3 regions of the Pseudomonas sp. Y3 TE3536 genome follow, and region 2 is predicted to be linked to each of the others. Evidence: predicted binding sites of a transcription regulator. Region 2 holds the regulator's gene; each other region holds the start of a gene.
What was found. The regulator sigma-54, encoded in region 2, starts transcription at its own class of promoters, with help from an activator protein. The targets are predictions, from matches to a motif close to ANTGGCATNNANNTTGCTNT.
Positions count from the first base shown of each region.

Region 1: nirB (nitrite reductase large subunit NirB) is a predicted target of sigma-54. The motif match lies at 7,851-7,870, and genes of this name have one in related genera.
Region 3: flgB (flagellar basal body rod protein FlgB) is a predicted target of sigma-54. The motif match lies at 5,719-5,738, and genes of this name have one in related genera.

Region 1 is NZ_JBRJHU010000001.1:546,022-556,488, reverse strand. Features, by position in the region: gene AB7M33_RS02445 (bile acid:sodium symporter family protein) at 1-907, opposite strand, end outside; gene rdgC (recombination-associated protein RdgC) at 1,073-1,993, opposite strand; tRNA gene AB7M33_RS02435 (tRNA-Val) at 2,211-2,286, shown strand; tRNA gene AB7M33_RS02430 (tRNA-Asp) at 2,300-2,376, shown strand; gene map (type I methionyl aminopeptidase) at 2,606-3,382, opposite strand; gene AB7M33_RS02420 (molybdopterin-dependent oxidoreductase) at 3,673-7,704, shown strand; gene nirB (nitrite reductase large subunit NirB) at 7,992-10,467, shown strand, end outside.
Region 2 is NZ_JBRJHU010000001.1:866,950-877,416, reverse strand. Features, by position in the region: gene rapZ (RNase adapter RapZ) at 1-580, opposite strand, end outside; gene ptsN (PTS IIA-like nitrogen regulatory protein PtsN) at 583-1,047, opposite strand; gene hpf (ribosome hibernation-promoting factor, HPF/YfiA family) at 1,060-1,368, opposite strand; gene AB7M33_RS03945 (RNA polymerase factor sigma-54) at 1,448-2,941, opposite strand; gene lptB (LPS export ABC transporter ATP-binding protein) at 3,117-3,842, opposite strand; gene lptA (lipopolysaccharide transport periplasmic protein LptA) at 3,843-4,367, opposite strand; gene lptC (LPS export ABC transporter periplasmic protein LptC) at 4,354-4,926, opposite strand; gene AB7M33_RS03925 (KdsC family phosphatase) at 4,935-5,459, opposite strand; gene AB7M33_RS03920 (KpsF/GutQ family sugar-phosphate isomerase) at 5,460-6,434, opposite strand; gene AB7M33_RS03915 (ATP-binding cassette domain-containing protein) at 6,681-7,490, shown strand; gene mlaE (lipid asymmetry maintenance ABC transporter permease subunit MlaE) at 7,490-8,287, shown strand; gene mlaD (outer membrane lipid asymmetry maintenance protein MlaD) at 8,287-8,772, shown strand; gene AB7M33_RS03900 (MlaC/ttg2D family ABC transporter substrate-binding protein) at 8,782-9,429, shown strand; gene AB7M33_RS03895 (STAS domain-containing protein) at 9,426-9,728, shown strand; gene AB7M33_RS03890 (BolA family protein) at 9,848-10,087, shown strand; gene murA (UDP-N-acetylglucosamine 1-carboxyvinyltransferase) at 10,111-10,467, shown strand, end outside.
Region 3 is NZ_JBRJHU010000001.1:3,627,414-3,637,880, forward strand. Features, by position in the region: gene AB7M33_RS16360 (MFS transporter) at 1-100, shown strand, start outside; gene AB7M33_RS16365 (hypothetical protein) at 159-737, opposite strand; gene AB7M33_RS16370 (flagellar brake protein) at 889-1,632, opposite strand; gene AB7M33_RS16375 (flagella synthesis protein FlgN) at 1,712-2,179, opposite strand; gene flgM (flagellar biosynthesis anti-sigma factor FlgM) at 2,230-2,544, opposite strand; gene flgA (flagellar basal body P-ring formation chaperone FlgA) at 2,701-3,453, opposite strand; gene AB7M33_RS16390 (chemotaxis protein CheV) at 3,531-4,460, shown strand; gene cheR (protein-glutamate O-methyltransferase CheR) at 4,512-5,339, shown strand; gene flgB (flagellar basal body rod protein FlgB) at 5,785-6,192, shown strand; gene flgC (flagellar basal body rod protein FlgC) at 6,195-6,638, shown strand; gene flgD (flagellar hook assembly protein FlgD) at 6,651-7,352, shown strand; gene flgE (flagellar hook protein FlgE) at 7,380-8,702, shown strand; gene AB7M33_RS16420 (hypothetical protein) at 8,860-9,051, shown strand; gene AB7M33_RS16425 (flagellar basal body rod protein FlgF) at 9,211-9,951, shown strand; gene flgG (flagellar basal-body rod protein FlgG) at 9,998-10,467, shown strand, end outside.

The DNA of each region.
Region 1 (10,467 bases), 320 kb from region 2:
ACCAGGTCGACAGCAACGCCCCGGAAATATTGTGCCAAACGCTGAACAACGCACTCGGCACCGCGGCCAATGGCGAGAAGTGCGCCGCCGCCAGTGCCGCCCCCAGCCCGGAGTTCTGCATGCCCACCTCCAGCGCCAGCGATTTGCGTTGGGCCAGCGGCAACTTGCACAGCTTGCCGGTCAGGTACCCCAGCAAATAGCCAAAGCTGTTGTGCAGCATCACCACCGCCATGATCAGCAGCCCCGACTCGGCGATCTTGGCCTGGCTGGCCGCCACCACCGCGCAGACGATCATGACGATGCTCACCACCGACACCAGCGGCAAGACCTGCACGGCGGCCTGCACCCGAGCGCCCAACAGGCGCTGGGCCAGCACGCCGAGCACGATCGGCAGCATGACCAGCTGCAGGATCGACCAGAACATGTCCATGAACGAGACCGGCAGCCAGGCCGAGGCCAGGAACCAGATCAGCGCTGGGGTCAGCAGCGGGGCGAGCAAGGTCGTGACCGCGGCGATCGCCACCGCCAGCGCCAGGTCGCCCTTGGACAGCCAGACCATCACGTTCGAGGCGGTGCCGCTTGGGCAGCAGCCGACCAGAATCACCCCGACGGCGATCTCGGCGGGCAAGTGGAACAGCTGGCAGAGCAGCCAGGCCATACCCGGCATGATCACGAAATGCGCCACCACCCCCAGCATCACGCGCCAGGGTTGGCGGGCGAGGGCAGCGAAGTCGTCGAGCTTGAGGGTCAGGCCCATGCCGAACATCACCAGCCCCAGCAGCGGCACGATGGCCACTTTCAAGGCGATGAACCACTGCGGTTGCAGGAAGGCCAGCACGGCGAACACCAACACCCAGAGGGCGAAGGTGTTGCCGACGAAGCGGCTGAGGGCGGCGAGGGCGCGCATGGGAAAGTCCTTGTACTTATATAAAGAGGTGAGTTTCCAGGGCCCTTACGCGGGCAAGCCCGCTGCCACTGGGTGAGCAAGCACCTGTGGCAGCGGGCTCGCCCGCGAAAGGGCCGGTACTGGTCAATGATTAACGATCAGGCCAGCACCGGCAAAGCATGAAGGTTAGACCCCTTGCGGAATCTCCTCCCCACCCAAGGCCTCGAACAGCACCGGGAGGAATTCGGTAAAGGTCATCATCATCAGCAGGAAGCTGGCATCGAACTGCTGCTGGGCCTCATCACCGCCATCCTGTTCGGCCTGCTCTTGCAGCAGCTCCTCGAACTTCAGGCGCTTGATGACCATCTTGTCGTCGAGCACGAACGACAGTTTGTCCTGCCAGGCCAGGGCCAGCTGGGTGACCACCTTGCCGGTGCTCAGGTGCAGCTGGATTTCTTCGCTGGTCAGGTCCTGGCGCTTGCAGCGCACGATGCCACCGTCTTCGGCGGTGTCGCGCAGCTCGCACTCGTCCAGTACATAGAAGCCTTCGGCCGCTTGCTGCGACTTGACCCAGTCGGTCATGGTGGCCGCTGGCGCGATCTTCACGGTAGCGGGGCGTACCGGCAGCGAGCCCATGACTTCACGCAGGGTCGACAGCAGGTCTTCGGCACGCTTGGCGCTGGCCGAGTTGACCAGGATCACGCCCAGGCGCGGGGCGATGGCGGCGAAGATCATCGAGCGACGAATGAAGGCGCGCGGCAGGAAGGCCTGGATGATCTCGTCCTTGATCTGGTCGCGTTCCTTTTTATAGACCTTGCGCATCTGCTCGGTCTCGATCTCTTCGACCTTCTCCTTGACGGCGTCATTCACCACGCTGCTTGGGAGGATACGTTCTTCCTTGCGCGCGGCGATCAGCAGGAACTCACCGCTGACGTGCACCAGGGGAGCGTCTTCGCCCTTGCCGAATGGCGCGACGAAGCCATAGGTGGTCAGCTCCTGGCTGGCGCAGGGACGGGCCGGCTTGCTGGCCAGGGCGGTTTCCAGTGCTTCGGCTTCGAATGGAACATCCTGGGTCAGGCGGTAGGTCAGCAGGTTCTTGAACCACATGAGGGGCAATCTCTCCTTAATGCATAAGGCGGGCATTATTCTCCGAGCGGTGGTTCCCGTCCAACCCTGTCAGAGGGCCAGCACCCTTATATAAAGGAAGAAAAGCCCAGCGTTGCTAGGTCTTTGAAAGGCTTCGAAAAAATTTTTAAAAAAGTCGAAAAAAGTGCTTGCCAGGGTGGGGGCTCATCCGTAGAATGCGCGCCACACCGAGACGAAAGGGTGATTAGCTCAGCCGGGAGAGCATCTGCCTTACAAGCAGAGGGTCGGCGGTTCGATCCCGTCATCACCCACCACTCGATGTATAGCGCAGCGGTAGTTCAGTCGGTTAGAATACCGGCCTGTCACGCCGGGGGTCGCGGGTTCGAGTCCCGTCCGCTGCGCCATATTCAACTTCCAGGGCCCACTGAACACCCGGAAGTTACAGGAAAAGCGACCTTAGGGTCGCTTTTTTTGTTTGTGCTGAATTTTGCTGCGCCAAGCCTATCGTATTCAGTTAGCAGGGGCCTGTGGGAGCGGGTTTACCCGCGAACAAGGCGACGCGGTGTATGGCACCGGCTTCGCCGGTGTTCGCGGGTGAACCCGCTCCCACAGGGTCTGTGCCGCGCTGCGGTATCAACGCTTGCGTTCTTCCTCCCGCAACGTCAGCACCTCAACCCCCGCCTCAGTCACCGCCACGGTATGTTCCCACTGCGCAGAAAGCGTATGGTCGCGGGTGATCACCGTCCACCCGTCCTTCAACGTCCGTGTCCCACGCCCGCCCTGGTTGATCATCGGTTCGATGGTAAACACCATGCCAGGCTTGAGCGCCATGCCCATGCCGCGCTGCCCGTAATGCAGCACCTCCGGCTTTTCATGCATCTGCTGGCCAATGCCATGCCCACAATATTCGCGCACCACACTGTAGCCCGCTGCTTCGGCATGGGCCTGGATAGCATGGCCAATGTCACCCAGCGTCGCCCCCGGGCGCACTTGCTCGATGCCTTTCCATAGCGCGTCATAGGTGGTGTCGACCAACCGCCGGGCCTCATCGCTGATCACGCCAAGGCAATACATCTTCGACGAATCGGCGATATAGCCGCCTTGTTCGAGGGTGATGTCGACATTGATGATCGACCCTTCCTTCAGCACTTCATCAGCCTTCGGCATGCCGTGGCAGACCACATGGTCCACTGACGTATTGAGCGCGTAGGGGAACCCATACTGGCCCTTGCTCGCCGGGCGTGCCTTCAGGCTGTCGACGATGAACGCCTCGGCAAGGTCGTTGATCTGCATCGTGGTTACGCCAGGGCGTATGAAACGGTCGAGCTCTGCAAATACCTGGGCCAGTAGCTGGCCGGCGTTGCGCATCACGTCGAGTTGGGCGGGGGTTTTGAGGATCACCTGGGACATGGGGGGAGGGCAGTAACTCTGGCTGAAATGTGCCCCAGCATAGCGCTGCGAGCCTGCGAGATGCCACCGCATGGTGCGCCAAACCTTCCCTGATAGCGCAGGCCCGGTAGGAGCGGGCTTGCCCGCGATGAGCCCAGTACAGCTGGCCCGGTAATTGCTGGCTTGCCTCTACCCAGGGCAATCAATGCCGATTGCCCGCACATTTTCACGACAAAGGCGCCGTGTTGCCCCGCTTGCCATGCAAGCCGGAGCAGCCGGCGCCTTTTGTGTTTTTACCAGGAGACCGGCCCATGAGCAGCAGCGAAGTACGCAGTGTCTGCCCGTATTGCGGCGTCGGCTGCGGCATTGTCATGAGCGTGGCCGACGGCAAAGTCAGCAAGATCAGCGGCGACAAGCAGCACCCCAGCAATTTTGGCCGCCTGTGCACCAAAGGCCTGACCGCGCACATACCGCTGAGCGCGGCCGGGCGCATGGAAGACGCCTACCTGCGCCAGCAGCGCAGCCAGCAACCGGCGCGCACAGGCCTGGACCAGGCCATCGCCCAGGCCGCCGAGCGCCTGCGCGGCATCATCGACCAGCACGGCCCCGATGCCGTGGCCTTGTATGTGTCGGGGCAGATGTCGCTGGAGGCGCAGTACCTGGCCAACAAACTGGCCAAGGGTTTTATCCGCACCCGCCATATCGAGTCCAACTCACGGCTGTGCATGGCCAGCGCTGGCAGCGGCTACAAGCTGTCATTGGGCGCCGATGGCCCGCCCGGCAGCTACCAGGACTTCGAGCACGCGGAGGTGTTTCTGGTGATCGGCGCCAACATGGCCGACTGTCACCCAATCCTGTTCCTGCGCCTGCTCGACCGGCTGAAAGCCGGCGCCAGGCTGATCGTCGTCGACCCCCGGCGCACGGCCACCGCAGACAAGGCCGACCTGTTCTTGCAGGTACGCCCGGGCACCGACATGGCCCTGCTCAATGGCTTGCTGCACCTGCTGCACCAGAACGGCCATACAAACGCTGACTTCATCGCCCGTCACACCGAGGGCTGGGAAGACCTGCCTGCATTCCTGGAGGACTACAGCCCCGCCCGCGTCGCCGCCATCACCGGCCTGAGCGAAGCCGACATCCGCACCGCCGCCGAATGGCTCGGCGGTGCCAAGGACTGGATGAGCTGCTGGACCATGGGCCTTAACCAGAGCATCCATGGCACCTGGCACAGCAACGCGATCTGCAACCTGCACCTGGCCACCGGCGCCATTTGCCGCCCTGGCAGCGGGCCGTTCTCCCTCACCGGGCAACCGAATGCCATGGGCGGCCGCGAGATGGGCTACATGGGGCCGGGCCTGCCGGGGCAGCGATCGGCGTTGGTGGCGGCCGACCGCGCCTTTGTCGAAAACCAGTGGCAGCTGGCCCCAGGCAGCCTGCGCAGCGAAGGCGGCGAGGGCACCGTGGCGCTGTTCGAGCAGATGAAGCGCGGCGAGGTAAAGGCGTGCTGGATCATCTGCAGCAACCCGGTGGCCAGCGTCGCCAACCGTCAGCAGGTGATCGACGGCCTGCGCCAGGCTGAACTGGTGATCACCCAGGATGCGTTTCTCGACACCGAGACCAACCGCTACGCCGACATCCTGTTGCCGGCCGCGCTGTGGGCCGAAGGCGAGGGCGTGATGATCAACAGTGAACGCAACCTGACCTTGATGCCCCGCGCCGTGGCACCCCCAGGCCAAAGCCTGCCGGACTGGCAGATCATCGCCCGCATCGCCTGCGCCATGGGCTATGCCGATGCCTTCGACTACCCCAATGCCGAAGCGGTGTACGAAGAAATTCGCCGTTTCCACAACCCGGCAACCGGCTACGACCTGCGCGGTATCGGTTACACCGACCTGCGCGCGCAGCCGCGCCAGTGGCCCTGCGCGCCAGGGCATGTGGCCCCGCGCAGCCCGCTGCGTTACCAGAACGACGGCAGCAGCCAGCCGCTGTTGCTCGACGCCCAGGGCAAGCGCCCGGCGCTGGCGTTTCCGACGGCCAGTGGCAAAGCGCGCTTCTTCGCCCGCCCTTGGCTGCCTGCGCCCGAGCTGCCCGACACGGACTACCCAATGGTGCTCAACACCGGCCGCGTGCAGCACCAATGGCACACCTTGACCAAGACCGGCAAGGTGCCTGCGCTGAACAAACTCGAGCCCGGCCCCTTTGTCGAGCTGCACCCTGACGATGCCGCGCGCCTGGGTATTCGCGACAAGGACCAGGTGGCCGTCCGCTCGCGGCGGGGGCAGGCGCTGTTGCCGGCACGGGTCAGTGATCGGGTCATGCCGGGCAACTGTTTCGCCCCCTTCCACTGGAACGATGTGATGGGCGAGCAGCTGGCGATCAATGCCGTGACCTGCGATGCCGTCGACCCGCTGTCGCTGCAGCCGGCCTTCAAACACTGCGCCGTGGCCCTGCAGCGGGTTGCCGGCGAACGTATCGACGCCGTTGACCTGAGCGCCGCCACTGCCATCCCGGAGCCTGCCCGCATGCCGACCGCCACCCTGTCCCGTCTGCTTGGCCTGGACACCTTGCCAGCCCCGGTGCTGGCCGAGGAGGAGCGTCATTACTTGCAGGGCTTTTTGCTCGGCCTGGACCAGGCCCGCGCTGAAGGTGTGCCCAGCCTGCCGACCAGTGCGCCGCTGGCCGCAAGCCGGCGGCTGTTCGTCGATGGGCTATTGGCGGGGTTGTTCGCCCAGCCTTCGATACTGCCCAGCTCGGCGCTTGCGGCGCCCCTGCATCAGGTGCTGTGGGCCTCGCAAACCGGTAACGGTGAGGCACTGGCCGAACGCTGTGCCGAACGCCTGCGTGGCGCCGGCCTCGCTGTGCAGCTCAGTTGCATGGCAGCGGTCAGCCCGCAGCAGTTGCACGGCGCGGCCAGTGTCGTACTGATCGCCAGTACCTTCGGCGATGGCGATGCGCCCGACAGTGCGACGGCGTTCTGGCAAGCCCTGCAAGGCGAGGAGGGCGCCCATTGTGCCGACGTGCCTTACGCCGTGTTGGCCTTGGGTGACTCCAGTTACGACCAGTTTTGTGGGTTTGGCCGCAAGCTCGATCAGCGCCTGGCCGAGCTGGGCGGGCGAAGGTTGTTGCCACGGGTAGACTGCGAGCCGGACTTCGATGAGGCATTCGCCACCTGGCTCGACGCCTTGTCATCACAGTTGGGCAGCGCCGCCGCGCCCCAGGCAAGCAGCGCACCCGCGCCCGTGGAGGCCTACAGCAAGCAGCAACCCTGGTCGGCCACCTTGCTGGAAAACCGCGTGCTCAACGCCCCAGGTGCCAGCAAGGAGACGCGCCAACTGGTGTTCGACCTGTCGGGCAGCACGTTTACCTACCAGCCGGGCGATGCCTTGGGCGTATGGCCGCGCAATTGCCCGGCGTTGGTCGAGGAGTTGCTGGCACTGATGCGCCTCGATGGCCAGGCCCTGGTTGAGATCAAAGGCCAGCCTGCGCTGCCGCTGGCCGTTGCCATGCAAGCCCACCTGGAAATCGCCAAGGTCACCCCTGCGCAGTTACAGGTGTTCAGCCAGACGGCGGCGGACCTGCGCCGGCTGCTTCAGCCTGAGCACAAGGCCGAGCTGCAGAGCTGGTTGTGGGGGCGGCAGTTGGCAGACGTACTGCGCGAGTTCCCGCAAGACCTGCCATTGGCCACCTGGCTTGACCTGCTCAAGCCGTTGCAGCCGCGCTTGTACTCGATCAGTTCCAGCCCGTTGGCGCACCCCGGCCAGGTTCACCTGACGGTCTCGACGGTGCGTTACGGGCAGCGCAAAGGGGCCTGCTCGACCTTTCTGGCCGACCGTGCGCAAGGCATCAAGGTGGCGATCTTCCCGCAGGCATCGAAGCATTTTCGCCTGCCAGAGGACGACAGTGTGCCGGTGATCATGGTCGGCCCAGGCACGGGTATCGCGCCGTTTCGGGCGTTTCTGGAAGAACGCGAAGCGCGTGGGGCCAGTGGGCAGAACTGGCTGTTCTTCGGTGAGCAGTCTGCCGCCAGTGACTTCTATTACCAAGCGCAGTTGCAAGCTTGGCAGGCGACCGGCCATGTGCGCCTGGATACCGCTTTCTCGCGCGACCAGCCCGAGAAAATCTATGTGCAGCAGCGCATGCACGAGCAGGGCGCTGACCTCTGGCGGTGGCTGGAGGCGGGCGCGTGCTTCTATGTGTGCGGCGATGCCCAGCGCATGGCCAAGGATGTGGACAGCGCCTTGCGCGCGATCGTCGCGCAGCATGGCGGTATGAGCGAGGCTGCGGCGGATGCGTATGTAGAGGCATTGAGCAAGGCCAAGCGCTATCGGCGCGATGTGTATTGAGTGCACCGGGATGGGGAGGGGTGCACCTTGGCTGTGCGGTTTGGGGTGCCTGTACCGGCCTCTTCGCAGCACAAGGCTGCTCCTACCGGTTCTGCACACTCCCTGTAGGAGCAGCCTTGTGCTGCGAAGAGGCCCACAGGGCAGTATTTGGCACACTCCCTGCTTTATCAGCTTCACAACACGCCCCACTGATCAACGGCGATCAACCAGGGGCACACCCTGATGAGTACAGGCAAAGGCGCCTGGAGCTTCGGCTCCAGGCGTTTTTTTTTGATCGAGGATCGGCTATGAAGGCAACAGCGAACGGCGGACAACGCGAGAAACTGGTCATTGTCGGCAACGGCATGGTCGGCCACCACTGCGTCGAGCAACTGATCGAGCGGGGCGCCTTGGAGCGGTTCGAGGTGCGGGTGTTCGGCGAAGAACGCCAACGTGCCTACGACCGTGTGCACCTGTCCGAGTACTTCGGCGGCAGCTGTGCCGAAACCCTGGCCCTGTGCGAGCAAGGCTTCTATACCCGCCAAGGCGTGCACCTGCACCTGGGCGAGCCTGTGCTGGAGATCGACCGCGCGCGCTGCGAAGTGGTCACCGGCGAAGGCCGCTATGGCTACGACCAGTTGATCCTGGCCACCGGCTCATACCCCTTCGTACCCCCGATCGAAGGCTCCAGCGGCAATGCCCGCCTGGTCTACCGTACCCTCGACGACCTCGACGCCATCCGCGCCGCCGCCCAGGGTGCCCGCCGAGGGGTGGTGGTCGGCGGGGGCTTGTTGGGCCTTGAAGCAGCCAATGCGCTGAAGTCGCTCGGCCTGGAAGCCCATGTGGTGGAGTTCGCCCCTCGGCTGATGCCGGTGCAGTTGGACGGCGAGGGCGGCGCGGCGCTCAAGGCGCAGATCGAGGCCTTGGGCGTGGGCGTGCACCTGTCCCGCGCCACCCAGTCGATCAGCGCCGGTGAGGCGTATCGCTACCGCATGAACTTCGACGGCGGCGACCACCTGGAAACCGACCTGATCGTGTTCTCTGCCGGTATCCGCCCGCAGGATGCCCTAGGGCGCGCGTGCGGGCTGGAGATTGCCGCCCGTGGCGGGGTGGTGATCGACAATCACTGCCGCACCCATGACGCCCGCATCTTCGCCATCGGCGAGTGCGCTTCATGGAATGGCAGCGTGTTCGGCTTGGTCGCGCCGGGCTACAGCATGGCGCGCAACCTGGCGGCGCTGCTGGTGGGCGATGACGCGGTGCCGTTCACCGGCGCCGACATGTCGACCAAGCTCAAGCTGCTGGGCGTGGATGTCGGCTCGATCGGCGATGCCCATGGCGCTACGCCGGGCTCACGCAGCTACCGCTTCATCGACGAAGCCAATGCGGCCTATCGCCGGCTGGTGGTGGATGCCAGTGGCAAGCATGTGCTCGGCGCGGTGCTGGTCGGTGACAACAGCTACTACGACACTCTGCTGCAGTACGCGCAAAACGGCATCGCCCTGCCTGCCGACCCGGCCGCCCTGATTTTGCCGCAAACAGGCGGCGCGCCGGCCTTGGGCGCCGATGCGCTGCCCGACAGCGCGACCATCTGCTCGTGCCACAACGTCAGCAAGGGCGCAGTCTGCGCCGCTATCGACAGCGGCTGCAGCGACCTCGCTGCGGTCAAGGGCTGCACCAAAGCGGCCAGCGGTTGCGGCGGCTGCGCGGCCCTGCTCAAGCAGGTGTTCGAGCACGAACTGACCGCTCGCGGCGTGACCGTCGACAAAAGCCTGTGCGAACACTTTGCCTACACCCGTCAGGAGCTTTACGGGCTGGTGCGGGTTGGCGGCATCCGCACCTTCAATGACCTGCTCGCGCGCCATGGCAAAGGCCATGTCGGTTGCGATATCTGCAAGCCGGCGGTGGGCAATATCCTCGCCTCGTGCTGGAACCAGCCGATCATGGACCCGGCGCTGGTACCGCTGCAGGACACCAACGACACCTTCATGGCCAACATGCAGAAAAACGGTACCTACTCGGTGGTGCCGCGCATCCCTGGGGGCGAAATCACCCCCGACAAGCTGATCGTGATCGGCCAAGTGGCAAAAAAGTACGACCTTTACACCAAGATCACCGGTGGCCAACGCATCGACCTGTTCGGCGCCCAGCTGCACGAGTTGCCGCTGATCTGGGGCGAGTTGATCGAAGCCGGTTTCGAGACGGGCCATGCCTACGGCAAGTCGACCCGCACGGTGAAGTCGTGCGTGGGCAGCACCTGGTGCCGTTACGGTGTGCAGGACAGCGTCGCCATGGCCCTGCGCCTGGAAGACCGCTACAAGGGCCTGCGCAGCCCGCACAAGCTCAAGTTCGCGGTGTCTGGCTGCACCCGCGAGTGCGCCGAGGCGCAGAGCAAGGACATCGGCGTGATCGCCACCGACAAGGGCTGGAACCTGTACGTGTGCGGCAACGGCGGCATGCGCCCGCGCCACGCCGAGCTGTTTGCCACCGACCTGGACGACGAGACCCTGGTACGCCTGATCGACCGTGTGCTGATGTTCTACATCCGCACTGCCGACAAACTGCAGCGCACCTCGGTCTGGCGCGAAAGCCTGGAGGGCGGGCTGGACTACCTCAAGCAGGTGATCCTCGACGACAGCCTGGGCCTGGCCGCCGAGCTTGAGGCGCAGATGCAGCATGTGGTCGACCACTATGAATGCGAATGGGCCAATGCCCTCAACGACCCGGAGAAGCTCAAGCGCTTCCGCACCTTCGTCAACGACCACCGCGCCGACCCGGACGTGC
Region 2 (10,467 bases):
GGTTGGGCAGGCAGCGCACGTCGAACACCAGGTCGGCATCGACCGGCATGCCACGCTTGAAGCCAAAGGATTCGACCAGGAACGCGGTGCCAGGCTCTGGCTGGTTGAGCAGGCGCAGCTTGATCGAGTCGCGCAACTGGTAAAGGTTGAGGCTGGTGGTGTCGATCTTGAGGTCGGCAAGGTCGGCGATCGGCCCCAGCATGTCGCTTTCCACGCGTATCGCTTCTGCCAGGGAACGGTCGGCATTGGTCAGCGGGTGACGCCGACGGGTCTCCGAAAAGCGCTTGAGCAGGGTGTCTTCGTCGGCATCCAGGTACAGCACATCACACTTGATATGCCGGGCTCGGGCCTCTTCGAGCAGCTCGGGGAAACGCGTCAGGTGGCTGGGCAGGTTGCGCGCGTCAATCGACACGGCGACCTTGGGCTGCAGCAACTCGGTATTGATCAAGGCATCTTCCGCAAGCTGCGGCAGCAGCCCGGCGGGAAGGTTGTCGATGCAATAGAAACCGTTGTCTTCCAGGACATCGAGGGCGGTGCTCTTGCCGGAGCCGGACCGGCCGCTGACGATGATCAGGTGCATGTTCAGTGCTCGTTCTGTACGTCCAGGACAACCTGGTACAGGGCCTCGTTACTGCTGGCGGCACGCAGACGATCACGGACCTCTTTGCGATCGAGCATGCTGGCGATCTGGCGCAGCAGTTCCAGGTGCGCATCGGTGGCAGCTTCGGGCACCAGCAGGACGAACAGCAGGTCCACAGGTGCGCCATCGATGGCGTCGTAGTCGATCGGCGCCTCCAGGTGCAGCAGTGCGCTGACCGGGGCGGTGCATCCTTCGAGTCGGCAGTGGGGGATGGCGATGCCGTTGCCGAACCCGGTCGAACCGAGTTTTTCACGGGCGACCAGTTTTTCGAAGACGTCTTGCATCTCCAGCTCTGGCACTTGTTCGGCGATGACGGTGGCGACCTTTTCGAGGGCGCGCTTCTTACTGCCGCCCGGCACGTTCACGAGGGAACGGCCGGGGGTCAGGATGGTTTCAAGTCGGATCATGGATGAGGGGGATCAGCGGGCAGCTGCACCTTGCAGCAGGCTTTGCTGTTTTTCCTTGTGTTTTTTCAGTTGGCGGTCGAGCTTGTCGGCCAAGGCGTCGATCGCTGCATACATGTCTTCGTGTTCCGCGTTGGCTACCACTTCACCGCCCGGAATCTGCAGGGTCGCTTCGACCTTCTGCTGCAGCTTCTCGACCTTCATGATGACCTGCACGTTAGTGATCTTGTCGAAGTGACTTTCCACGCGGGCGAGCTTTTCAAGCACATAATCGCGCAGCGGCTGGGTGACTTCTACATGCTGTCCACTGATATTGACTTGCATACAGCTTCTCCTTTATTGCCCGTGCATAAAGAGGCAAGTCTTGCACCTGCCCCAAAAACGCTGTGGCACATACCAGGTGCTACATCAGTCGCTTGCGCTCGCTCGACGGTGCGATGCCGAGAGACTCGCGGTACTTGGCGACGGTGCGACGGGCTACCTGGATGCCTTGTGCCTCCAGTAAACCAGCGATCTTGCTGTCACTCAATGGCTTTTTCTGATTTTCCGCCGCAACCAGTTTCTTGATGATCGCGCGGATCGCTGTGGACGAGCATTCTCCGCCTTCAGCGGTGCTGACGTGGCTTGAGAAAAAGTATTTCAGTTCGTAGATGCCGCGGGGCGTGTGCATGTATTTTTGCGTGGTAACCCGCGAAATGGTCGACTCGTGCATGCCGACAGCTTCGGCGATGTCATGCAGGACCAACGGCTTCATCGCTTCGTCGCCATGGTCGAGGAAGCCGCGCTGATGCTCGACGATCTGCGTGGCCACTTTCATCAGGGTTTCGTTGCGGCTTTGCAGGCTCTTGATGAACCAGCGCGCTTCTTGCAGCTGATTGCGCATGAAGGTGTTGTCGGCGCTGGTGTCGGCGCGGCGGACAAAGCCTGCGTACTGCGGGTTGACGCGCAGGCGCGGGATGGCTTCCTGGTTCAGCTCCACCAGCCAGCGGTCGCTGTCCTTGCGCACGATGACGTCGGGCACGACGTACTCGGGCTCGCTCGACTCGATCTGCGAGCCAGGGCGCGGGTTGAGGCTTTGCACCAGCTCGATGACCTGGCGCAGCTCGTCTTCCTTGATCTTCATGCGCCGCATCAGCTGGCTGTAGTCGCGGCTGCCCAGCAGGTCGATGAAGTCGGTGACCAGGCGTTTGGCCTCGGCCATCCACGGCGTGCTGGCCGGTAGCTGGCGCAGTTGCAGCAGCAGGCATTCGCCCAGGTTGCGTGCGGCGATGCCGGCAGGCTCGAACTGCTGAATGCGGTGCAGGACCGCTTCGACCTCGTCCAGCTCGATATCCAGTTCGGGGTCGAAACCGGCGCAGATCTCTTCGAGGGTGTCTTCGAGGTAGCCCTGGCCATTGATGCTGTCGATCAGGGTGACGGCGATCAGGCGATCGGTGTCGGACATCGGCGCCAGGTTCAACTGCCACAGCAGGTGGCTTTGCAGGCTTTCGCCGGCCGATGTGCGGGTGGTGAAGTCCCACTCGTCGTCATCGTTGCTCGGCAGGCTGCTGGCGCTGGTCTGGTAGATGTCTTCCCAGGCGGTATCGACGGGCAGCTCGTTGGGGATTCGCTCGCTCCACTCGCCGTCTTCCAGGTTTTCGGCACTGTTGGTGCTTTCCTGGAAGCTGTTGTCCTGGACTTCGGCGGCCGGTTTGTTCTCGGCGTTATCGGCCATCGGGTCGCTGTTGTCGAAGTCCTCGCCGTCTTCCTGACGTTCGAGCATCGGGTTCGATTCCAGCGCTTCCTGGATTTCCTGTTGGAGGTCCAGGGTAGAGAGCTGGAGGAGGCGGATGGCCTGTTGCAACTGAGGAGTCATCGTCAGTTGCTGGCCCATTTTTAGGACGAGCGATGGTTTCATGGCAGGGGCTTAATACCTTGTTCGCCGGCGCGCATGCGCCATCCACTACACGAGGGCGCCGGAGCGCCAAATTCAAGCAAGTTTTATGCCTTAAATTGTAGCGTTTGCCTAGAGCACCGTAACAACTTAAACCCCGACAGGGTCGATTTGCCAGTGCTCCAGGTGCGTCCCGGGGTCAGAGCCGGAACTCGTGACCCAGGTAAACCTCTTTGACCAGTTCGTTGGCCAGGATGGTCTCGGCGTCGCCTTCGGCGATCAGTCGGCCATCATTGACGATATAGGCGGTTTCGCAGATATCCAAGGTCTCACGCACGTTGTGGTCGGTAATCAGTACGCCGATCCCCTTGGCCTTGAGGTGGTGGATGATCTGCTTGATGTCACCGACGGAAATCGGGTCGACGCCCGCGAAGGGTTCGTCGAGCAGGATGAACTTCGGTGCGGTCGCCAGGGCGCGTGCGATCTCGACACGGCGGCGCTCGCCACCCGAGAGGCTCATGCCGAGGTTGTCGCGGATGTGGCTGATGTGGAACTCCTGCAGCAGGCTTTCCAGCTCCTTGCGGCGGCCGTCGCGGTCGAGCTCCTTGCGGGTCTCGAGGATCGCCATGATGTTGTCGGCCACCGACAGCTTGCGGAAGATCGAAGCTTCCTGCGGCAGGTAGCCGATGCCGGCACGCGCGCGACCGTGCATGGGCTGGTGGCTGACATCGAGGTTGTCGATCAGCACGCGCCCTTGCTCAGCCTGGACCAGGCCGACGATCATGTAGAAGCAGGTGGTCTTGCCGGCGCCGTTGGGGCCAAGCAGGCCGACGATCTGGCCGCTGTCGATCGACAGGCTGACGTCGCGCACGACTTGCCGACCCTTGTAGCTCTTGGCCAGGTGCTGGGCTTTGAGGGTTGCCATTTACTCGGCCTTCTTCTTCGGCTGGATCACCATGTCGATGCGCTGACGTGGTTGAGTCACGTTGCCACCACGACCGGCGGTCGCAACCTGGGTCTTGGTGTTGTAGACGATCTTCTCGCCTTCAGTGGTGTTGCCTTCATTCTCGACCTTGGCGCGGTCGGTGAGGATCACCGTGTCTTTCTGCGCCTGGTACTGAATGGTCACGGCCCAGCCTTTCATCTTGTCCGGCTTGGCGGTGCTCTGCTGCTGTTCGAAGTAGGCCAGGTTGCCCACCGAGGTGACCACGTCGATGTCGCCATTGGCGGCGCGGGTCATGGTCACGGTGTTGCCTTTGATCATCATCGAACCTTGGGTGATGATGACGTCACCGGTGTAGGTGGCCACGCCTTGCTTGTCGTCCAGGTGCGCGTTGTCGGCCTGGATGCGGATAGGCTGGTCACGGTCGGTCGGCAGTGCGAAGGCGCTCGCGCTTCCCAGTGCTGCGCTCAGGCTGAGCAAAAGGGGGAGGGTTTTAACGAGCCTCATACTGTCCTCTTACGTTAGAGAGCAGGTCCATCCTGCCTTCTTTCAAATACGCTTTCATTCCTTTGCCCGTGGTCGTGCCACCGGCGCCGTCGATTCTAACGGCTTGCTCGGTCTGCGCATATTGCTTCTGCGGGAATACGGTCATGCGTGAGCTGGTGATAATCGTTTCACGCTTCTTTTCGTCGGTGCGGGCAATGCGCACCTGGTCGATCAGCTCGACCTCGGTGCCGTCCGGGTTGACCTCGGCACGGACGCTTTGCACGTGCCACGGGTACTCGGTGCCGCGGTACATGTGCAGGTCTGGCGTGGTCACCAGTGTGACCTCGGTGGCTGTCAGGTGTTCGACCTTGTCGGCGGTCATTTCGTACTGCAACTTGCCGTCGGGCAGGAACTGCACGCTGTGGGCATTGATCGCGTAGTAGTCGATGGCGCTCTCGTCGACCTGGGCCGTGGGCTGGTCGAGGAAGCTCTCGGGGCTGACATTCCAGTAGCCGATCGCCGCCAGCAGGGCGCCGATGGCCACGAGCAGCACAATATTGCGGGCTTTCTTGCTGAACATGAGCAGCCTTAAAGGTAATGTGCGTTGGCAGCGTCCAGGGTGCCCTGGGCCTGCATGATCAGTTCACAAAATTCACGCGCCGCGCCTTCACCGCCGCGGGCCTGGGTCACCCCGTGCGCATGTTGGCGAACGAAGGGGGCGGCGTTGGCCACCGCCATGCCCAGGCCGACCCGGCGGATCACCGGCAGGTCGGGCAGGTCGTCGCCCAGGTAGGCGACTTGTTCATAGCTTAGGCCGAGTTCGGCGAGCAAGCCGTCGAGTACCACCAATTTGTCCTCGCGGCCCTGGTACAGGTGCGGGATGCCGAGGTTTTTCGCACGTCGCTCGACCACCGGGGTTTTGCGCCCGCTGATGATTGCCGTGGTCACGCCAGATGCCATGAGCATCTTGATGCCCTGGCCGTCGAGGGTGTTGAAGGTCTTGAACTCGCTGCCGTCTTCGAGGAAGTACAGGCGGCCGTCGGTGAGCACGCCGTCAACGTCGAACACGGCAAGCTTGATGGCCTGGCCACGTTGAATCAAATCCTGGGTCATTTACATTACTCCGGCGCGCAACAGGTCGTGCATGTTCAGGGCGCCGGTCGGGCGGTCGTCCTGGTCGACCACCACCAGCGCGTTGATCTTGTGGTCTTCCATGATTTTCAGCGCCTCGGCGGCCAGCATTTCGGCGCGGGCGGTCTTGCCATGCACGGTCATCACCTGGTCGATCAAGGTGGTGTGCATGTCGATATTGCGGTCCAGGCTGCGGCGTAGGTCGCCGTCGGTGAAGATCCCGGCCAGTTTGCCGTCCGGTTCGAGGATCACGGTCATGCCCAGGCCTTTGCGTGACATTTCCAGCAACGCGTCCTTGAGCAGGGTGCCGCGTGCCACCTGGGGCAGTTCGGCGCCTGCGTGCATCACGTTCTCGACCTTGAGCAGCAGGCGGCGGCCAAGGGCGCCACCGGGGTGCGAAAAGGCGAAGTCTTCGGCAGTGAAGCCACGGGCTTCGAGCAGGGCGATGGCCAGGGCGTCGCCCAACACCAGCGCTGCGGTGGTCGAAGAAGTGGGGGCCAGGTTCAGCGGGCAGGCCTCCTGGGTGACGCGGGCGTCGAGGTTGACCTCGGCAGCCTGGGCCAGGGGCGAATCGGCATTGCCGGTCAGGCTGATCAGCTGGATGCCGAGGCGCTTGATCAGCGGCAGCAAGGTGATGATTTCTGCAGTGCTGCCAGAATTGGACAGGGCCAGGATGACATCGTCCCGGGTGATCATGCCCATGTCGCCATGGCTGGCTTCGGCCGGGTGCACGAAGAACGCAGGCGTACCGGTGCTGGCCAGGGTGGCGGCGATCTTGTTGCCGATATGCCCCGACTTGCCCATGCCGACCACCACGACCCGGCCTTTGCTGGCCAGAATCAGCTCGCAGGCCTTGACGAAGTTGGCGTCGATACGCGGCGCCAGGCTTTCCACGGCCTCGACTTCGAGGCGCAAGGTGCGCAGGGCGGACTGGATCAGCTCACTGGATTGGCTCATGTCGTCAAACAATGCCTGATGAAAAGGCGGCGATTATAGCCGCAATGGAAGAAAGCCTCATCCTTTCGATTGCCCGGCAAATGCCATGGAAGTCTGTCGTTGTGCTGAACGACACGTTCCATGGCCTTGGGGCCGCCCTGTCAGCGGTGCTATAGTTCGCCGCTATTCGGCCTGTCAGGGGCACGTGTGCCTTCACGATGAGGGCAAGCGTCCACTAGGACGAGGCTGCACTAGCAAGGAGTCTAGATGAGTGTGGATAGCGCCTACGCGGTCGAGTTGAAGGGAGTGACCTTCAAGCGCGGTTCGCGCAGCATTTTCAGCAATGTCGACATACGCATCCCGCGCGGCAAGGTCACCGGTATCATGGGGCCATCGGGTTGCGGCAAGACCACATTGCTACGCCTGATGGGTGCGCAACTGCGTCCGTCTAGCGGCGAGGTATGGGTAGCCGGGCAGAACCTGCCGACGCTGTCGCGCAGCGACCTGTTCGACGCGCGCAAGCAGATGGGCGTGCTGTTCCAGAGTGGCGCGCTGTTCACTGACCTCGATGTATTCGAGAACGTGGCCTTCCCGCTGCGCGTGCACACCCAGCTGTCGGAAGAGATGATTCGCGACATCGTGTTGATGAAACTGCAGGCTGTCGGCCTGCGCGGTGCCATCGACCTGATGCCTGACGAACTGTCCGGTGGCATGAAGCGCCGGGTGGCGTTGGCGCGTGCGATCGCCCTGGACCCGCAGATCCTCATGTACGACGAACCGTTCGTCGGCCAGGACCCGATCGCCATGGGGGTACTGGTGCGCCTGATCCGCCTGCTCAACGATGCCTTGGGCATCACCAGCATCGTGGTTTCCCACGACCTGGCCGAAACCGCCAGTATTGCCGACTACATCTACGTGGTAGGGGATGGCCAGGTGCTGGGGCAGGGCACGCCCGACGAGCTGATGGGCTCGGACAACCCGCGTATTCGCCAGTTCATGAAAGGCGATCCGGATGGCCCGGTACCCTTCCACTTTCCCGCGCCTGATTACCGCGCCGACCTGCTGGGGGCGCGTTGATGCGCAGAAAATCCTTACTCGAACGTGTTCGCCTGTTCGGTCGCTCGGCGATCGACGTGCTGGCCGTGCTCGGGCGTTCCTGTCTGTTTCTGTTCCATGCGCTGATCGGGCGTGGCGGTATTGGCGGTGGCTTCCAGCTGCTGACCAAGCAGCTGTACTCGGTGGGCGTGCTGTCGCTGGCGATCATCGTCGTGTCCGGTGTGTTCATCGGCATGGTGCTGGCGCTGCAGGGGTACAGCATCCTGACCAAGTACGGCTCTGAACAGGCGGTCGGGCAGATGGTGGCCCTGACCCTGCTGCGTGAGCTCGGGCCGGTGGTGACCGCACTGTTGTTCGCCGGCCGCGCAGGTTCTGCGCTGACCGCCGAAATTGGCAACATGAAGTCCACCGAGCAGCTGTCGAGCCTGGAAATGATCGGCGTCGACCCGCTCAAGTACATCGTTGCGCCACGCCTATGGGCCGGTTTCATCTCGCTGCCGCTGCTGGCGCTGATCTTCAGCGTGGTCGGCATCTGGGGTGGGTCGTGGGTCGCCGTGGATTGGCTGGGCGTCTACGAGGGCTCGTTCTGGGCCAACATGCAGAACAGTGTTTCCTTCACCGACGACGTGCTGAACGGCTTGATCAAGAGCCTGGTGTTCGCCTTCGTCACCACCTGGATCGCCGTATTCCAGGGGTACGACTGTGAGCCCACCTCAGAAGGGATCAGCCGTGCCACCACCAAGACCGTGGTCTATGCCTCGTTGGCTGTCCTGGGTCTGGACTTTATTCTGACCGCCTTGATGTTTGGAGATTTCTGATGCAAAACCGCACCCTGGAAATCGGTGTCGGCCTGTTCCTCCTGGCCGGGATCCTGGCGCTGCTGCTGCTGGCCCTGCGAGTCAGCGGGCTGTCGGCCAGCCCGAGCAGCGATACCTATAAAGTTTATGCGTACTTCGACAATATCGCCGGTTTGACGGTCAGAGCTAAAGTGACCATGGCCGGTGTGACGATCGGCAAGGTCACCGCCATCGATCTGGACCGTGATTCCTACACCGGTCGGGTGACGTTGCAGCTGGACAAGACCGTCGACAACCTGCCGACCGACTCCACTGCTTCGATCCTGACCGCCGGGTTGCTGGGCGAGAAGTACATCGGCATCAGCGTGGGCGGCGAAGACGACGTGCTCAAGGATGGCGCGACCATCCACGACACCCAGTCGGCACTGGTGCTGGAAGATCTGATTGGCAAGTTCCTGCTCAACTCCGTTGGCAAGGAACCGAAAGAAGCGCAACCGGCTAATTAAGGAGTTTCCATGATTTCGATCCTGCGACGTGGCCTGCTGGTCCTGCTGGCGGCCTTCCCTTTGCTGACCGTGGCGGCGCAGACGCCTCACGATGTGGTGCAAGGCACGACCAACGAATTGCTTGGCGACCTCAAGGCCAACAAGGATCAGTACAAGTCCAACCCCAACGCCTTCTACGATGCGCTCAACCGCATCCTTGGCCCGGTGGTGGACGCTGACGGCATTTCCCGCAGCATCATGACCGTGAAGTATTCGCGCAAGGCCACGCCTGAGCAGATGCAGCGCTTCCAGGAGAACTTCAAGCGCAGCCTGATGCAGTTCTATGGCAACGCCCTGCTGGAATACAACAACCAGGGCATCGTCGTTGACCCGGCCAAGGCTGATGACGGCAAGCGTGCCAGCGTCGGCATGAAGGTGACCGGCAACAACGGCGCCGTGTACCCGGTGCAGTACACCCTGGAAAACATTGCCGGCGAGTGGAAGGTGCGTAACGTCATCGTCAACGGCATCAACATCGGCAAACTGTTCCGCGACCAGTTCGCCGATGCCATGCAGCGCAACGGCAACAACCTGGACAAGACCATCGACGGTTGGGCCGGTGAAGTGGCCAAGGCCAAGGAAACCGCCGATAAGTCGCCCGAGAAGGCAGTGCAATGAGTGAGGCTGGCGTAAGCATGGCCGAGCCGGGCGTACTGCGTTTGACCGGCGTGCTGGACTATCGCAGCGGCCCGGCCTTGCGCAAGCAAGGCAAGGCATTGATCGACGCCTCGCGCGAGCCGCACATGGTGCTGGATTGCTCGGCCGTGGCGAAATCGTCCAGCGTCGGCCTGTCGCTGCTGCTGGCGTTTATCCGCGATGCCCAGGCGGCCGGCAAGGCCTTCGAAGTACGCGGTATGCCCGACGACATGCGGGAAATTGCCGGGGTCTATGACCTCGATGAAGTGCTGGCTACTTGATGGCAATACACTGAAGAATGGCCCCTCGGTCAGCGCACGCCCTCAGTGGGCTTCGCAGGCGAGGGGCTTTTTTGTATGATGGCCGACCCGTGCGCATCGGGCGCCGATTGAGGTTGAGCATGCAGGCCGTAGAAGTTAAAAGCTTCCTTGAAGAAAAATTGCCGGGATCCCGGGTCGAAGTTGAAGGCGAAGGCTGCAACTTCCAATTGAACGTGATCAGCGACGAGTTGGCTGGCCTGAGCCCGGTCAAGCGTCAGCAGGCGATCTATGCTCACCTTAATCCCTGGATCGCCAATGGCAGCATCCATGCGGTAACCATGAAATTTTTCAGCAGCGCAGCCTGGGCTGAGCGCACCTGAGCCAACTTGGCGGCGAGACTCCAATGGACAAACTGATTATTACTGGCGGCGCTCGCCTTGACGGCGAGATCCGCATTTCGGGCGCGAAGAACGCGGCATTGCCGATTCTGGCGGCGACCCTGCTGGCTGACGGCCCGGTCACTGTGGCCAACCTGCCGCACCTGCATGACATCACCACCATGATCGAGCTGTTCGGGCGCATGGGCATCGAGCCTGTGATCGACGAGAAGCTGTCTGTGGAAATCGACCCACGCACCATCAAGACGCTGGTCGCGCCGTACGAGCTGGTCAAGACCATGCGCGCCTCGATCCTGGTGCTGGGCCCGATGGTTGCACGTTTCGGCGAGGCTGAAGTAGCCCTGCCTGGCGGTTGCGCCATC
Region 3 (10,467 bases), 2.8 Mb from region 2:
TGTGATGCAGACGCCGGTGGCGGCCGAGGATACCGAAGAAGAGCAGGCGGCGAGTGAGCGAGGGGTCAAGCCTGAGGTCGAGGTCGACAGGTCGGTGTGATGCGGTGTGGGCACCGATGAAGGGGCGCTGCTCGCTTCATCGGTGGGCCACGCGGTGGTTATTCAACTTTGATGTCGTGCAGGTGGAATCTCAGTATGTCGCCCGCTTTGTTGCCAGCGTGCAGGAACCAGTGGCGTAGGGGTGGCCTATTTCTCGAATACCTGGATTCAATTTGCGCGACTCTGTAGCCATCGTTGTTGCGCAGGTAGAACTCGACGTTCTCGGCGCTCTCCAGGTCGCCATCCCATGCGCCGAGCAGCTCCATTTTCCACATGTCCTGCAGGGCCGGCAGCCGGGCCAGTAGGCTGGGTGGGAAGATGCAGTTGGAAAGATCATCCCCCCACGCATACCCATACAAGCCCAGCCAGCCGTTTGAGTTCTGCTCAAGCCGGCCGCTGAGAAACTTCGGGCCAGTCGCGCAGTTGATCCTGTAATAGAGACGGTCCTTCGTTGCCTCGATGAACGTGAAGGTGAATTCGATCGGCTTGAAGCTGACGGAGTCGCCTCGCTTGTCATCGGTGCACAGCCAGCCGTCCTGGTCGGCGGAAAAAAACGGATGGGCCCATAAAGGCGTATCGACCACCCCGACCTGGCCGTATTGGCAATGCAACGCGGCTGTGAATGTTGAACGAATCATAGTGTCCGGCTCCTGGAGGCGCCTGAAGTCGGCGCGGCGCAAGCCACACTATGCAGTCGGTCAAATAACGGTAACAGGGAATCCCTTCTGGCTACAGCGATGGGGCCGCGCAGCAGCCCCTTCGGCTTTCGCTGAAAGCCAGGCAGGCGGATCAGTAATCGTCTTTATCGAACCGTCGCGCTTCGCGCTGTAGCTGGTAGACGAAACTCTCGATCTTGCGCTGCGCCTGGCCGTTGAGGTTATGGAAGCGCACGCCCGCGAAGGTGGTGTTGATACGTTCCTCGAAGTGCAGGTGGCGCAGTTCGACCATGGTGTCGACCAGGCCCAGCGGGTTGCCAGCCTTGAAGCGCTCGTACACCTGACCCAGTTGCAGGCGATCCTCGACGTTGCCGTCGAAACGCAATTTGCAGCCGGTGGCGGAGATGTCCAGCAGCTTGCCGCGCAGGGCGCCGTTGCCTTTGAGGTGGGTGCCGTCGAGGATGATGTCGACCAGTTGCGACAGCTTCAGCGCAGCCCGGAATGCACTGCGGCGCTGGTGGTAGGTCATTTCTTCAGGCATCGCGCCGCGGTAGCAGCGGTGGCCATCGACTTCACTGATGGTGAGCGGGGCATTGCATTCCCAGGCGATGCGCACGCCATCGTGGAAGCCCTCGACGCGGAACGGTTCGCCGTTCTCGATGAATTTTTCCCCGTCGCGGGGGATCATCTCGTCCAGTGCCAGGGTATTGCTGTCGCGATCGACATGCACCACGTAGCTCTGGAAGCGCTGGCTGCGATCAGGGAAGGTGATGATCAGGGGGTCATGGCTTTCCTGCAGCTGTCGCAGGTTGGCCGCGATCTCCAAAGGCGTACTGAGCACCTTTGGCGGCTGCGGGGCATCGGCTTCATTGAACACGGCTAATCACTCTCCAGGCAAAAACGACACACGCAAGTAACGGCATTTTGCCAGTATGTGACGTGGCTTGATAGAAGTATCACACTTGGCTGAGGGCGCGCGGCTTGGCCAGCAGCGAGGTGCTGCCGCGGCTGTCGTAGAGCGACGGAGAATCGCCACCCATGAGGATTCTGACCTGATTGTTGGTGATGTGTTGCTGCACCTGGATGATCCGGCCGTTGGTCTCGTTGACCTGCTGGCAGGTGTCCATCAGTTGCGAGAGCATGTCCAGCCGTTGCAGCATCGCGTCGCCATGCTGTGACTGCGCGGCCACTGCCTGCACACCGGCGCGGTCGGCGCTGAGGCCGAGGCTGGTGAGCAAGTGGCTGCGCCGCTGCCCATGCTGCTCGAGCAAGATGATCAATGACTGCTTGCGGGCCAGGATCTGTTCCAGCAGCGCCATGTCGCGGCCATGCAGGGCAATCGCTTCTTTTTGAAGAAGGTCGAGCAGTTCCTGCATCGGGGCGATGTCATCTTCGATCAGTTGCAGCAAGGTGGTGTCGTGCATGGCTAACTCTTGGCTTTAGTAAGCGTCCGTGAAGTCAGCGCGCCGAACGGTCAGCGCTGGGCTTCGAAATCGAGCAGTTTGCTGGCAACCCGGCCGGCATCGACCTGGTAGCTGCCATCGGCGATGGCCTGTTTCAACTGGGCCACGCGGGCGCTGTTGACGACGGGCTGGTCGCGCAGCGTATCGCTGACCTTCTGCAACTGCTGTGCCTCTTGGCTGAGGTGTACTGCCTCTCCGCTGGCGCTGGTGCCTTTTGGCGCTTCCGGGCTGGCAGCGGCCTTTTCGGCGCTGCCAGCCGCAGCATTGCCGCGAACGCCGCCCGTGACGGACGGAGAGTTATTCAAACGACTGAAGTCGATGACCATGATCAGAAACCCCTGGGTATTTGGACGCTTGCCTTGTTTTCGGCCAACCCGAAAGAAACTTTAGGCCCAATTGCGTAGCCGCCTGTCAGCAAGCCCGCGAACCCGTTTTCTGACACAGTTTAGGAAAAGCGGTTCCACACCGCCAGTACAATGCCGCTACATTGTCACCTCGACCTGGCCGGGGCCGGTCACCCTGGCCTTGATCACCCGTTTGGAATTCAGGTTGCGCACCCGGATCTGTTCGCTCAGGCCGCCCTTGCTCAACGCTTCGCCGGGCATGCGCACGCTCAGGCTGCCGCTGCGGGCAATGATCACCACCTGGTCGCCCTTGCGCACCACCTCCGCTTGCTCAAGGTGCTGTGGGGTAAGGACCTGGTCGATGACCGTGGGGCGTAGCATCTTCATGCCCACCGCCTGGTCCAGCTCGCTGAGAAAACCTTGGCCGAGGGTGCCGACATCGCGCTCGCGCAGCGCCACGTCGCCTTCGCCTACCACGTTGTCCCGCTTGAGCGGGCGGGTGACCACCACCACGTCGCGGAACAGCCGCACCGTTGCCGGCACGAACACGGTCCACGGTGCGGCGCTGTCGCAGCGGACCCGCACCGTGACCCGGCCCAGTGGCTGCGCGGGGCTTTCCAGCGACGCGTCCAGCGGCTGGCTGCACAACGGCATGCGCAAGCGCGGGTCAAGGGTGCTGACCTGGATCTCGTAACGGCCGGCGGTCTGGGTGCTGGCCAGATAATCTTCTACGGTGAATTCAAGAAACCCTTGGGTGACACCGATAAGCTGTTCAGGCAAGGTAAAAGCGTCCGCCAGCGTGCGAACGCCGGGCGCCAGCAGGCACAGCGTGGCCAGCGAGCCAGTCAGCAGGTGCGTCAATCGTCGGAAAAATGTCGTTTTCGTGTACATGGCGCTCAAAAAAGCAAAGCCCGTGCCGACTCGGTACCTGAATTGCAACGAAAGGCTGAAACGTTAAGGAGTCTGGCATGGCGGGTGTTATGGATTCGGTCAACCAGCGCACTCAGCTGGTGGGGCAGAATCGCCTGGAATTGTTGCTGTTCCGCCTCAATGGCGGTCAGCTCTATGGCATCAACGTGTTCAAGGTCAGAGAGGTGCTGCAGTGCCCGGCGCTGACCTTGCTGCCCAAGTCACACCCGGTGGTGCGCGGCGTGGCCAACATTCGTGGGGCGACCATCCCGATCCTCGACCTGTCGATGGCCACCGGGTTGGCGCCGCTGCAGGAAGACACGCGCAACAGTTTTGTGATCATCACCGAATACAACACCAAGACCCAGGGCTTCCTGGTGCACTCGGTCGAGCGCATCGTCAACATGAACTGGGAAGAAATCCACCCGCCACCCAAGGGCACCGGCCGCGACCATTACCTGACAGCTGTCACCCGTGTGGACAACCGCATGGTCGAGATCATCGACGTGGAGAAGGTGTTGGCCGAAGTGGCGCCGTCGTCCGAACAGGTGTCTGCGGGGGTGGTCGATGCCGAGGTGCAGGACAAGGCCGTACTGCTGCGGGTGCTGACCGTCGACGATTCGTCGGTGGCGCGCAAGCAGGTCAGCCGCTGCCTGCAAACCGTCGGTGTCGAGGTGGTGGCGCTCAACGACGGCCGCCAGGCGCTCAATTACCTGCGCCAGCTGGTGGAGGAGGGCAAGCGGCCGGAAGAAGAGTTCCTGATGATGATCTCGGACATTGAAATGCCAGAAATGGACGGCTATACGCTCACCGCAGAGATCCGCAGCGATCCGCGCATGCAAAAATTGCACATCGTCCTGCATACTTCGCTCTCCGGGGTATTCAACCAGGCGATGGTCAAAAAAGTCGGCGCCGATGATTTCCTGGCCAAGTTCAAGCCGGACGACCTGGCCCAGCGCGTGGTCGACCGGATCAAGGCAACGCATTGAAGCAGCCGGGAGCCCGCTCCCGGCACCAGCGATTGAAAAGAGGCGGCAAGAGTGTCTACGGGTAATTTGGATTTCGAACAGTTCCGGGTCTTCCTGGAGAAAGCCTGTGGCATCCTGCTGGGCGAGAATAAGCAGTACCTGGTCTCCAGCCGTCTCAACAAGCTGATGGAGCAACAGGGCATCAAGAGCCTGGGCGAGCTGGTGCAGCGCATCCAGGCCCAACCGCGCAGCGGTTTGCGCGAACAGGTGGTCGACGCGATGACGACCAACGAAACCCTGTGGTTCCGCGATAGCTATCCCTTCGAGGTGTTGAAGAACAAGGTTATCCCCGAGTTCATCAAGAACAACCCAGGCCAGCGCCTGCGCATGTGGTCGGCGGCGTGCTCGTCGGGGCAGGAGCCTTACTCGATCTCGATGGCCATCGACGAGTTCGAGCGCAGCAACCTGGGCCAATTGAAGATGGGCGCGCAGATTGTCGCCACCGACCTGTCCGGGACCATGCTGAACAACTGCAAGACCGGTGAATACGACAGCCTGGCCATCGCCCGCGGCCTGTCGCAAGAGCGCCTGCAGCGCTACTTCGACCCCAAAGGGCCGGGGCGCTGGGCGGTCAAGCCGGCCATTCGCAGCCGCGTCGAGTTCCGCTCGTTCAACCTGCTCGACAGCTACGCGAGCCTGGGCAAGTTCGACATCGTGTTCTGCCGCAACGTGCTGATCTACTTTTCGGCCCAGGTGAAGAAGGACATCTTGCTGCGCATCCACAGCACGCTCAAGCCTGGCGGGTACCTGTTCCTGGGCGCCTCGGAGGCGCTGAACGGGTTGCCGGACCATTACCAGATGGTGCAGTGCAGCCCCGGGATCATCTACCAGGCCAAGTAAAGCCAGACGCGATTCCTGTAGGAGCAGCCTTGCGCTGCGAAGAGGCCGGTGTAGGAGCAGCCTTGTGCTGCGAAGAGGCCGGTGTAGGAGCAGCCTTGTGCTGCGAAGAGGTCGGTGTAGGAGCAGCCTTGTGCTGCGAAGAGGCCGGTGCAAGTGCAGTAAATCTACTGTGGCTTCACCGGCCTCTTCGCAGCACAAGGCTGCTCCTACACGGGCCTGGATTCGGCCGTGATGGTCTGACGTCAATATTTTGTTTTGCCGCTTTTGCCGCCCGGCGATTGCCGCTTTTCCCTCCCCAAGCGGAAGCACTTTGCCGCTTTTCTGGCATTCCGCCTGCCAGCATCCCCCTTGCAACCCCGTGTTTCCGGCCTTTAAGCCGGTTGGCACAGCCCTTGCTATACCTTGACCAACGACACTCCGGTCAACCTCCGAAGGTTTCCCCGACATGAGCATCAGTTTCGACAAGGCGCTTGGCATTCACGAAAAGGCCCTGGGCTTCCGCGCCCAGCGCGCTGAAGTGCTGGCCAACAACATCGCCAACGCCGACACGCCCAACTACAAGGCGCGTGACATGGACTTCTCTTCGGTGCTCGCCGCCGAGAGTGAAAAACAGCAAAGCGGCCGCTTCGCCCTGGACCGGACCAACAGCCGGCACATCGAGGCCGACGGCCTGGCCCTCAGCGACGAGGCGCTCAAGTACCGCACGCCGTTGCAGCCGTCGATCGACCAGAACACCGTGGATGCCCAGATCGAGCAATCGAACTACGCGGAAAACGCCATCGGTTTCCAGGCCAGCTTCACCTTGCTCAACAGTAAATTCAAAGGGCTGGTTTCGGCCCTGCGCGGAGAGTAACCATGTCCCTTTCCAGTGTTTTCAACATTGCCGGCAGCGGCATGAGCGCGCAGAACACCCGCCTCAACACCGTGGCCTCGAACATCGCCAACGCCGAGACCGTGTCGTCGAGCATCGACCAGACCTACCGTGCCCGCCACCCGGTGTTCGCCACCACCTTCCAGAACGCACAGGGCGGCGCCAGCCAGTCGCTGTTCGAGGACCAAGGCGAAGCGGGGCAGGGCGTGCAGGTCAAAGGCATCGTCGAAGACCAGAGCAATCTGGAGGCGCGCTACGAGCCTAACCACCCAGCGGCGAACAAGGACGGCTACGTCTACTACCCGAACGTCAACGTGGTTGAAGAGATGGCTGACATGATCTCTGCCAGCCGTGCGTTCCAGACCAACGCCGAACTGATGAACACCGCCAAAAGCATGATGCAGAAAGTCTTGACCTTGGGTCAGTGATAGGAAGCCGACATGACCACGACCAATTCCACCAGTGACGTCGGCAGCGCGTACCTGACCTCGCTGCAAAAGCAGACCAGCAAGACCGACAGCAGCACCGGCGCTGCCGGCAGTGCGCTGGGCAAGGATGCGTTCCTGCAGTTGCTGGTAACGCAGATGAAAAACCAGAACCCGCTCGACCCGCAGGAAAACGGCGAGTTCGTTGCGCAGCTGGCGCAGTTCAGCAGCCTTGAAAGCATGCAGACGCTGAACGACACGGTGAACTACATCGCCGGTTCGTTCCAGTCTTCGCAGGCGTTGCAGGCCTCGTCGCTGGTTGGGCGCAATGTGATCGTCCAGACCGACAAGGCCTTGGTCGACACCAGCAAAGAGATGAAAGGGTCGGTCAACCTGACCTCGTCGAGTACCGCCACGTCTGTCGGCATTTATGACAAAGACGACAAGCTGGTGCGCACCCTGGACCTGGGCTCCAAGGCCGCCGGCAAGGCCGACTTCACCTGGGATGGCCTGGACGACGACGGCGAGGCGTTGGAGGCGGGTACCTACACCTTCAAGGCCACCGCCAGCATCGATGGCACTTCTACGGCCATGACCACCAACCTGCCGGCCACGGTCACCAGCGTGACCATGGGTACCAACGGCGCTGAAATGACGCTCAACCTCGCCGGGCTGGGCAGCGTCGCGCTGTCCAAAGTTCAAACCATTGGCATCTAGGGCCTAAGTTAACGACAGGAGTAGCACATGTCTTTCAATACCGGCCTTAGCGGCCTCAATGCAGCAAACAAGGCCCTGAACGTCACTGGCAACAACATTGCCAACGTCGCCACTACCGGCTTCAAAGCCTCGCGCGCCGAGTTCGCGGATCAGTACTCCAACTCCATTCGCGGCACCAGCGGCGGCAAGACGGTCGTCGGCACTGGCGTGAGAACCGCTTCGGTGTCGCAGATGTTCACGCCGGGTAACATCAACGGTACCGGCCAAGCCCTGGACATGGCGATCGACGGCAACGGCTTCTTCGCCTTGAATGACAATGGCTCGAAGATCTACACCCGTGCCGGCATGTTCTACAGCGACAAGGAAGGCAATGTCATCAACTCGTCGGGCGCCAAGCTGCAAGGTTATGGGGTTGATGGCAATGGCAATGTCGTCCCGGGCGCGCTGACCGACTTGAAGATCGACACGTCCAACCTGACGCCCAACCCTACCGGGCGCATCACTGAGACGCTCAACCTCAAGTCCAGCGATACCGCCCCGGCCGAGTCGCCGTTCGACCCGGGTAACGTCAAGACCTACAACTACACCTTCAACACCGATGTGTATGACAGCCAGGGCAACCTGCACCAGATGAACCAGTACTTCATGAAGGATGCGGGTACTAACTCCTGGACCATGTACACCACCATCGACGGCCGCAACCCAGCCGACCCGACGTCGACTACCCCGCTGGCAAACACACTGCCATTCAAGAGTGACGGCACCTTGGACACGGCGCTCATGAACGAGGGTGCAGTGGCAGGTGGGCTCACCATCAACGCCGACAAGACCTTCAACCTGGACGGCTGGGTGCCGGCGCAGAAGACGGTTGCAGGTGTGTGGGCCGCCAACGGCGCCAACGCGCATGCCTCTGGGGTCAAGCTGGACATGATCGCCACCACGCAATACAACGCCGCGTCCGCCACGACCGCCAAGAGCGGTGATGGCTTTGCGACGGGTGAGTTGTCTGGCCTGAGCATCGATGCCAGCGGCAACATGTTCGCCAACTTCACCAACGGTGAGAACAAGGTCATCGGCCAGGTCGCACTGGTCAACTTCGCCAACCTCCAAGGCCTGACGCCGGTGGGCGGCACTGCCTGGAAAGAGTCCTACACATCGGGCGTGCCTGTTGTCGGCCAACCGGATACCGGGACGCTGGGGCAGATCACCGGCGGCGCGCTGGAAGACTCGAACGTCGACCTGACCGGCGAGCTGGTCAACCTGATCAAGGCGCAGAGCAACTACCAGGCAAACGCCAAGACCATTTCCACTGAAAGCACCATCATGCAGACCATCATCCAGATGAGCTGATGGTGGTTGGTTTGGTGGAGTGTTGTCTGCAATAGGGGGCGCTTCGCGCCCCTTTCGCGACGCAAGGCCGCTCCTACAGGTCGACGCGATCCTTGTGGGAGCGGCCTTGCGTCGCGAAAGGGCCGCAAAGCGGCCCAAAATCCCAAAGGTTTACCCGATGAAAAGGCTGCTGCTACTAGCGATTCTCCCCATCCTCGCCATGGCCCCCTTGCTCGCCGCCGCCCCCGCCCCCTTCTACCAATGGCAAAGCCTGGCCACCGGCCGTTTCATGTGCTCGGCCACCAACCCAGGCGAAGGCTGGATGCGCTTTTCCGGCCCCTACAACAACGCCGGTTGCCGGGTGTACTGAGCACTGCCTTGCCGCTCGCGGCAAACATCCGCCGACAAACTGACGGTTTTTGCCTCTCGGCGCGCTGCAACCCCTGAATTCATTGGTTTGCGGACCTGGTTCGATTATTGCTTATCCCTGCTCAGTGACAGCGCGGCAGGTACGCGCATAGGAGATGCTGTGGACAAGATGCTTTACGTGGCCATGACCGGCGCTAGCCAGAACGCGCTGGCGCAGAAGGCCCATGCCAACAACCTGGCGAACATTTCCACCAACGGCTTCCAGCGCGACCTGGAGCAGGCGCGCTCGATGCCGGTGTTTGGCGACAGCTTTCCGGCGCGCGCCTTTGCCATGACCGAGCGCCCGGCCACCGACTTCAGCGAAGGCCCGATGGTCGAGACCGGCCGCGAGCTGGACGTGACTGTGACCGGCAAAGGTTTCATCGCTGTACAGGCACCGGATGGCAGCGAAGCCTACGTGCGCACCGGCAGCCTGAACATCGACGCCCTGGGCGTGCTGCGTGCTGGCAACGGCATGCCGGTGATCGGCAACGGCGGCCCGATTGCCATTCCACCCGAGCAAAAAGTGGAAGTGGGTGAAGACGGCACCATCAGCATCCGCGCCATGGGCGAAGACCCGCGCATGATGGCCGAGGTCGACCGCATCAAGCTGGTCAATCCCGACATCAAAAGCCTGACCAAGGGCCTGGACGGCATGATCCACACCACCAATGGCCAACCGGCGGATGCCGACGTCAACGTGCGCGTGGTATCGGGCTTCCTGGAAGGCAGCAACGTCAACGCCGTCGAGGAAATGACCTCGGTGCTGGCGTTGTCCCGTCAGTTCGAACTGCACGTCAAGATGATGAACACGGCCAAGGAAGGCGACGAAGCCATGGCTCGGGTTTTGCAAATCGGCTAATCACATTTGAACGGGTGCCGTAAAACAGGCGCACGAGGAGAACAGCATGCTTCCGGCTCTTTGGGTCGCTAAAACCGGCCTGTCCGCCCAGGATACCAACCTGACGGTCATTTCCAACAACCTGGCCAACGTCTCGACCACCGGCTTCAAACGTGATCGCGCCGAATTCCAGGACCTGCTCTACCAGATCAAGCGTCAACCCGGCGCCCAGTCGACCCAAGACAGCGAGCTGCCTTCGGGCCTGCAGGTGGGTACCGGTGTGCGCATTGTCGGCACCCAGAAAAACTTCACCGCCGGCAGCCTGCAGACCACCGAAAACCCGCTGGACATGGCGGTCAATGGGCGTGGCTTCTTCCAGATTCTGCAGCCGGATGGCACCGTTTCCTACACCCGTGACGGCACCTTCCACCTGAATTCCGATGGCCAGATCGTCAATGCCGATGGGTTGGCGTTGGAGCCTGCGATCGTCGTGCCGAATGACGCACAGACGTTCACCGTTGGCCAGGACGGTACCGT